One region of the Priestia sp. 3CA3 genome, then DNA from elsewhere that is predicted to be linked to it. Evidence: predicted binding sites of a transcription regulator. Region 1 holds the regulator's gene; the other holds the start of a gene.
What was found. Region 1 encodes LexA, which represses DNA repair genes until DNA is damaged. Its sites were predicted from a motif close to CGAACATATGTTCG; they were not measured.
Positions count from the first base shown of each region.

Region 1 (3,991 bases):
AAAAAAGGATTTTAGTCGAAGCGAAAAACGAACCATTAATCATCATGTTTGATTAGTGGTTCGTTTTTTATGGTGCACGTAGGTTTCATTTGTTTAGTTCTTTCCAGCAGTTGATTGGAGGGCAAGACGAAGACTCCCGCGGAAAGCGAAGTCTTGCACGGAAATCAACAGAGGTGTCACAAGCGATCCCTGCTAGCTTATTTATTCTATTTGTTTCCCTTTAGACTTGCTTGATTTAGTTATGTCTCAATCTCTTCTTTTTTATAATGTATTTTCTGATGCGAACAGCTTTTATGTTTTAAATCGATCTTTTAATAAATTCCATAGAGAACTCACTCCGAGACTAATGCTGATCAGAATTCCTGATAAAGCTACTATTAAAGCGATATATTCAAAGATAGAAAACTGCTTCATACTATCCCAATGGATGTTTCCCTTTAGCTTGCTAATAACTAAATTCATTCCGTAAATACCGGAAAGAACGGTATAAATCGTTAAAATTAATAATAAGTAATTGTGACGCTTGGCCGCAATTTTCTCTTGATTTTGATACAAAGTACCAAGGGTTTCTTTGACTTCTTGATAAAGAGAATTGATGTGGAAGATTTTTTTTAAGAGCTCAGAAAACTCTTGACCTTCCGTGCGAGAGCTAATTTCTAAAAATAAATATTTACCTGAAAATACAGTAATAGAGCGAATTAGTCGCTCGATGCCCTCTGAATTTTTATGAAACGTGAGCTGAGAATACTCATAGGATAGTTTTAGCAACACGATTTTATAGAAAAAATGCAAAAATAAATTATAGTAATGTTGGCCAAATAGATGATTCATCAAAAGCTGATCCGTTTTAGAGTCTGTCGATTTAGAAATACACGAAAACACATGGTCTGTTATAACGTAATAGGTTTCAGGAGCCCATCTGGAATACACGTGTTTGGTATTATACGTTTTAATATACTCATGGTTGTGTGCAGAGATAAACGGTTTCCCGTCAGGCGTATAGCTATTTAGCTGCCCAGTACGAAATAAAGTTGTGGAGTTAATCTCTTGCTCTTGATTTACCGTTACATAACTTAATACAAACATCCGTTCATCGATAAAATAAGGAAGACTCCCGATGTGCTGTTCACGCGTCGCTTCTTTTTTGATGTGTTCGTTCAAAAATGGCGCGAGCTGTGAAAAAATATAATCCTGTACTTTGCTATAGCGATGATGTTCATAGGTAATGGTGGATCCATGCTCTTCAGCAAGCTTCGGTTCTAATACACGAAAATGATTCATGAATTCTAAAATGTCATCATAGGTGTAATGATTATGACTCATCTCAGTGCGAATGGTCATGACGCCAATTTCAAAAGGACATAAAAAAACATCCACAGACAGCACGTTGCTAGACACGGTGGTGGAGGAAGTTTCTAGCGTAACGGTATGGTCTATTTTTTTTGAAAATCGAAGCAAGCCTTCTTTTTCGCATGAATCAGGAAATAGAATACATTCAATGTAAGGAAGAAAATATTGATCTAAGCTATCATGAGATACGTAATACTGTTCTCCGTAGTATTCTTTTTCTACACGTTTGTTTTGAATGGAAAAAAACTCAAACATATTTGCTTCTAGTGCATGAACAAGCTGCTCTTTATTTTTTCGATCAAAGGAAAAAGGAAAAAGAAACATGTTCATTGCTTTGGTAGGCATAATAGTTTGAAATGGTTCTGTTTTCCTTGGTGTATTGGTCATAAACTACATCCTTCTTATGGTCGGTTGTATTTTTTTTGAGAGTCGAAAAAATGCAGACAGAAAGTAAAAGGTAAAACAGGCTTTATAAAAACCGCTCTACCCGCCTGTAATGATTCGACGTATCATTTATAATATGCCAATTTTTTTAGAAAACAAACGTAAAAAAACCAACTAACATCATGATTAGTTGGTTTTACGTATAGTGTGTAATTAGTGAATCGTACGATATACACCAGTGACTTTTCCTAAAATCGTTACGTGGCGAAGAATAATAGGCGCCATCGTTGAATTTTCAGGCTGTAAACGAACGAAATTTTCTTCTTTAAAGAAACGTTTTACCGTTGCTTCGTTGTCCTCGGTCATAGCGACCACAATATCTCCGTTATTAGCAGTTTGCTGCTGACGTACGATTACCATATCGCCATCTAGAATACCTGCTTCAATCATACTTTCTCCCATAATTTCAAGCATAAATACATGATCATCTGGAGAAACGAATTTATCTGGAAGAGGGAAATATTCTTCCACATTTTCAACGGCTGTTATAGGAAGACCCGCTGTTACTTTACCGATAACAGGAACATTAATGACGTTGCTTTTAGGGATGTTTACTTCGTCTAGTTGAAGAACTTCGATTGCTCTTGGTTTTGTTGGATCTCTGCGAATTAACCCTTTACTTTCTAAACGAGCTAAATGCCCGTGTACAGTGGAGCTAGAGGCTAATCCCACCGCTTCCCCAATCTCACGAACAGAAGGCGGATAACCTTTTAATTTTACTTCGTGCTTAATAAAATCTAGTATGTCTTGTTGACGTTTTGATAGCTTCATATTTTTCACCTCGATTTTAGCTATTCTTTAGGTGAATTATACCACGTGATGTGTCAATATACAAACATAAGTTCGAAGAATTCCATTGACAGAAACAAATGTTCTCAATAAAATAAGAACATATATTCTGATAGGGGGATCATAATATGCACCAATTCTTACATTCTATGAAACATTACGCTATTTTTTTTGCAGTTATCGCTGCACTTACATATGTATTGACGCTGGTTTTAGGAGCGGATAAAGTAGATTTAGACAAATATTCAACGGTTACTATTACAAAAGGAGATACGCTTTGGGACTTGTCCAACAAGTATCATAATCACCATCATTTGACCACCAATGAATTTGTCAAATGGGTTGAAGACGTCAATGATCTAAACTCAGACACTGCCCAGTCTTTATCTCCTGGAGATAAATTATATATTCCTGTTTTAAAAAAAGAGTTACATAATCAAGTGGCAATTGAACAGTAGTGTGTAACGGCCGTTCCTGAATATTGTTAGAAGCCGAAAAGGTTGTGATAAAAGTGGACGCCATTATTTATTGCCGTGTAAGTACGGATAAAAAAACCCAAGAAACATCTTTACAGCGCCAGCAAGAAGAATTAAAAAAGCTTGCTGATCTTCACCATCTAAACGTAAAAAAGGTCGTAATGGAAAAGGCAAGCGGATATGACGTAGACAGAGAGGGTATATTGGATGTTCTTCATACAATGAAAGAAGAAAAAATATCTGTGCTGCTCATTCAAGACGAAACGCGATTAGGCAGAGGAAATGCCCGAATTGCGCTTCTTCATGCTTTTCACAAAGAAAATGCTACGATCTATACGATTAGTCATCAAGGTCAGCTTCAGCTTTCAGAATCTGATTCGATGGTGTTAGATATTATTAGCTTAGTGGAAGAGCATCAGCGGAAATTACATAATGCTAAAATTAAAAGAGGAATGAAAAGAGCCGTAGAAAACGGTTATCGTCCGCAGCAAAATTTAAAAAATCAAGGAGTTAACTCAGGAAGAGAAAAAAAAGAAGCGCCGATTGAAGAAATTGTGCGCCTTCGTCATAACGGCTTAACCTTTGCTGAAATTTCAGTTACGCTAAAAGGTTTTGGTTATAATATTTCAAAAGCAACGGTACATCGTCGCTATCAAGAGTATCAAAAGAGTGCTCAATCTCTTGATAAAACGAAAGAGATTTAGTAAGATGACTACATGTTGCCGGAACGGTTCGGTAATTTTAATTATTGATTATAAGGAGATAGGTTTTATATGCTATCAAAAGATAAACTTGCTCGTATTAATGCTCTTTCAAAAAAGGCAAAGGCTGAAGGTCTGACAGAATCTGAAGCGAAAGAACAGCAAGAGCTACGTCAGGAATATTTAAAAGTTTTCCGACAATCTATGACAAACCACCTTCATACGATTAAA
Region 1 is NZ_JBXENJ010000001.1:803,063-807,053, forward strand. Features, by position in the region: gene AC1VNJ_RS04085 (hypothetical protein) at 90-224, shown strand; gene AC1VNJ_RS04090 (hypothetical protein) at 292-1,737, opposite strand; gene lexA (transcriptional repressor LexA) at 1,948-2,565, opposite strand; gene yneA (cell division suppressor protein YneA) at 2,712-3,041, shown strand; gene AC1VNJ_RS04105 (YneB family resolvase-like protein) at 3,095-3,763, shown strand; gene AC1VNJ_RS04110 (DUF896 domain-containing protein) at 3,833-3,991, shown strand, end outside.

Region 2 (3,991 bases), on a different contig from region 1:
AATTTAATACAGGGTAACTCTTTATTCAAGTTATCAGAGACAATTACAACCTTTGCAGGCCCTTCAATAGCAGGCATTTTAATTGCTTTGGTTGGAACTCATAACTTATTATATTTTAATTTTTTTACGTATTTTCTTTCTGGAATATTCATTGGCTTAATAACTAAGAAATATAAAAGCCAGAATCCAGTTAATAGTTCTATAATCAATTCAATAGCTGAAGGAGTTAAATACGTTATAAATACTAAAAAGATTTTGATAGGGACTATTCTCATATTCTTAATCAATGTGGGTTATGGTGCTATGGAAGCTTTATTTATGTTTCATCTAAAAGATAATTTACATTTATCGGCACAGTATATTGGTTTAATATTTTCCCTACAAACCTTAGGGTCATTTGTAGCAATTTATGCTGCAAATAAACTAAATAAATTACCACGGGGAAATATAATTATCTATTGTGGTGTAATAATAGGTTTAGGGCAAACTATCCTTACTTTTTCAAACACTGCAGTTATTTTGTTAATAGTCTGTAGAATTGTAATTGTCGGTTCGGTAACATTATTAGCAATTAATTGGTTTACCCTTAGGCAAGAGATTGTGCCATCAGCCTTATTGGGAAGAGTAATTAGTTCAACTCGTATGTTAGCTTTTTTGGCTTTACCGATTAGTGGAATGTTAGCAGGTGTTGCAGCTGAATATATTAGCGTCTCTTTAATTTTTATTTCAGCAGGCATCCTAACGATTGTGGCGTCTTTAATCGGCATTAAGACCTCTCTATTTGAGACCCAACAATCTATAGATCAACCTATTAATAGTAGCAACAAGTAGATAATTACTTGGGTTGACTTGAAACATATTGATATTTAGTGTATTCTTCTATAAGAACTTCATACTTGGAGTTTAAACAATAAGTAAGAACCCCTTTAACATACGGTTAATAGGGGTTTTTAATTTTTAATCCAAATGTGCATCTGATATACAAGCAAAAATCTTTTTTCATACCGAAAATACGAGTTATGTTAAGTAAAACGTAAAGTATTTGATGAAAATAATCAGTTTAACTATTTACTCTTAGTGACGACAAATGGATGGGTGTCACCAAAAAGTTGGCTTACCGACCATAAACCAAAGCATAGTCATTAATAGAATGATATAAATCCAAACAGATCGCTCTAGTTTAGTTGCCAGTTCTTTTTTATTTTGTCCTTCCTCCTTGTACTTTCGAAGTGTTGGTGAAAAAGCACGGGCCAGAAAGAACAAGGAGCAAAAAAGGAAAATCAGTGTCATTATAATCCACGGCGTAGTCCACGTCCATGGGCCACACATAACGAGGAGTATCCCTGTGATAACAAGAACATGGCCCGTATGTTTTGCGAGCCTAACAACAGATTGAAATGTGATCAAATAGGCATTCATTTCTTGTTCTCTTGAACTATGTAGTTTTTTAACAATTGGCAAGAGAATAAAAAAAGGACCAATTGATAAAATGACACTAGAAACATGAATATATACTAATATACGGTACAACAAATCCATTTCTTTTACCTATCAATCGTTAACTAATCTGAACTCATGCACCCATACCCTCATTTGTGGAAGCCAAGGCATCCCAGGATGATAAGACAAAATAGATTGTTTATATTCCTCTACTGTAGCATAGCCTTCCTGGCGAGCATTTTCATCTGTTAATTCACCTAGTGATTAAGAATAAACTCGTTCCACTACAAATTTTTGATCTTCTAAAACCATTATCTCTCCTACATCAGCATACCTTCCATTTCGGCGAGTTGCTGTTTTGCTGCCTTTGATTACTTTATTTACATCATCCGGCATTGTTACAAGTCGATCGATTGTACATGTTTTTGGTGGCAATTCATTTTGTGCTTCATGGTTACTCATTAAAAAAACTCCTTTCATTTCTTGTCTCGTATTTAATGTATCATATTTTTAACGACGAATTTCATTTGAATTTATTAGGTGGAAAATTTCTCTAATAAATCTATTATAATTTATCCCTTTTGTTAGTCGATAGTCTAAGCACATGACATAATGCATATAAGAGGATGAATTATTTTTTGAGCGTATAATAAGGGTTATTTTATAGATTGAAGTTTCAATAACTGTAAGTATTAAAGGTATAAACCTACTTTTCACAAAAAAGATATTTCTTTGGCTGGTTTGTACAAAACTTTCTCCTTTACAACTAGATGCGTTTATTGTATGATTACACAACAGGAACATTTGTTCGATATTAAGGGTTTAGAGATAAATAAAGGAACAACAGAATAAACCAAGACAGTTAAACACAAAATTTTCTCGCACGGAGCAAAAACATTTGAGCCAATCCTTATTATTTATCCACATACATTGTCGTTTACTGTAAACGTACTAACAATCGGAGGTTTTAAATTATGAATGATAAACAAGCAGCACTAGATATGGCTCTAAAACAAATTGAAAAACAATTCGGTACAGGATCAATTATTAAGATGGGGGAAGGCACACATACAAAAGTTGAGGCATCTAGCTCAGGTTCATTAGCTTTAGATATCGCTCTTGGGATTAATGGTTATCCAAAAGGAAGAATCATGGAAGTGTACGGACCCGAAAGCTCAGGTAAAACAACAGTTTCCTTACATGCGATTGCAGAAGTACAAAAAAATGGAGGTCGAGCTGCCTTTATTGATGCTGAACACGCACTTGATCCAGTTTACGCAAGAAAACTAGGTGTAGATATTGATGAGTTACTGTTATCTCAACCAGATACTGGTGAGCAGGCACTTGAAATTGCTGAAGCATTAGTTAGAAGTGGTGCTGTAGATATTATTGTTGTTGACTCAGTAGCAGCATTAGTTCCTCAAAAAGAAATTGAGGGAGAAATGGGAGATTCTCACGTAGGTCTACAAGCTCGTTTGATGTCTCAAGCCCTTCGTAAACTATCTGGAGCAATTAATAAGTCTAAAACCATTGCTATTTTCATCAATCAAATCAGGGAGAAAGTAGGCGTTATGTTTGGAAATCCTGAAACAACGCCAGGCGGAAGAGCGCTAAAATTCTATTCTTCCGTTCGCCTTGAGGTTCGCCGTGCTGAACAACTTAAACTGGGAAATGACATAGTTGGTAACAAAACAAGAATTAAAGTAGTCAAAAATAAGATGGCACCTCCTTTCCGCATTGCTGAAGTAGATATTATGTATGGAGAAGGTATCTCAAGAGAAGGAGAAATCTTAGATATTGGTTCTGAAGTAGATATTGTTCAAAAGTCTGGATCTTGGTTTTCTTATAATGGGGAACGTTTAGGGCAGGGACGAGAAAACGCTAAGGTTTTCTTAAAAGAAAACCCTGAAATCAGAGAAGAAATTAGAAAAAGCATTATTGATTTTAAATATGGTAATACTGACAACGATAATGATATTGATAACGATAGCGATAGTGAAAACGAAAGCTAATAAAAGCTTAAAATGCCTTTCCCGGCAGCTTCAAGCCCATCCATTTCACTGATTTCACTTCATTATTTTGGTCATTTTATGCGATTTATAGTAGGCAGCAGGGAGCTGATATTTTCTTAATTCAAAAGGAGCTTGGCCACAGTAATCGTAAAATAACGGAACGTTATCTAGAAAAGGTTTTGCAGAGAAAACAAAAAATTGGGCTACTGTGGAAGGAACAAGATTTCTAATTGAGATACTGTTGTCTAAAGCGCTATACTAGACTTTTTATTGCAATCTTTTTAAACAGAAAAATTCTTATAGCAAACAAACAGAACCCTATTTAATTAAATAGGGTTCTGTTTAATTAGATCAAGGTCTATGGAAGTTGACCGTTTTCTCATCGTCCCCCGTGCGTTCAAACCAACCTCTAAAGGCCCAGTTATCATAACCTCCATCACCTTCATTAATAAACGTTCCTTCTTCAAATATCCAGACCCCAAACGTGATACCATCATAATCTACGGTATCAAAATATTGTACACCTTGTAACTGGTCGG
Region 2 is NZ_JBXENJ010000008.1:189,180-193,170, forward strand. Features, by position in the region: gene AC1VNJ_RS21300 (MFS transporter) at 1-831, shown strand, start outside; gene AC1VNJ_RS21305 (DUF2269 family protein) at 1,099-1,533, opposite strand; partial or broken gene AC1VNJ_RS21310 (ASCH domain-containing protein) at 1,552-1,902, opposite strand; gene recA (recombinase RecA) at 2,415-3,452, shown strand; gene AC1VNJ_RS21320 (stress protein) at 3,804-3,991, opposite strand, start outside.
Region 2: the regulator LexA is predicted to act here: its motif matches at 2,238-2,251, upstream of recA (recombinase RecA).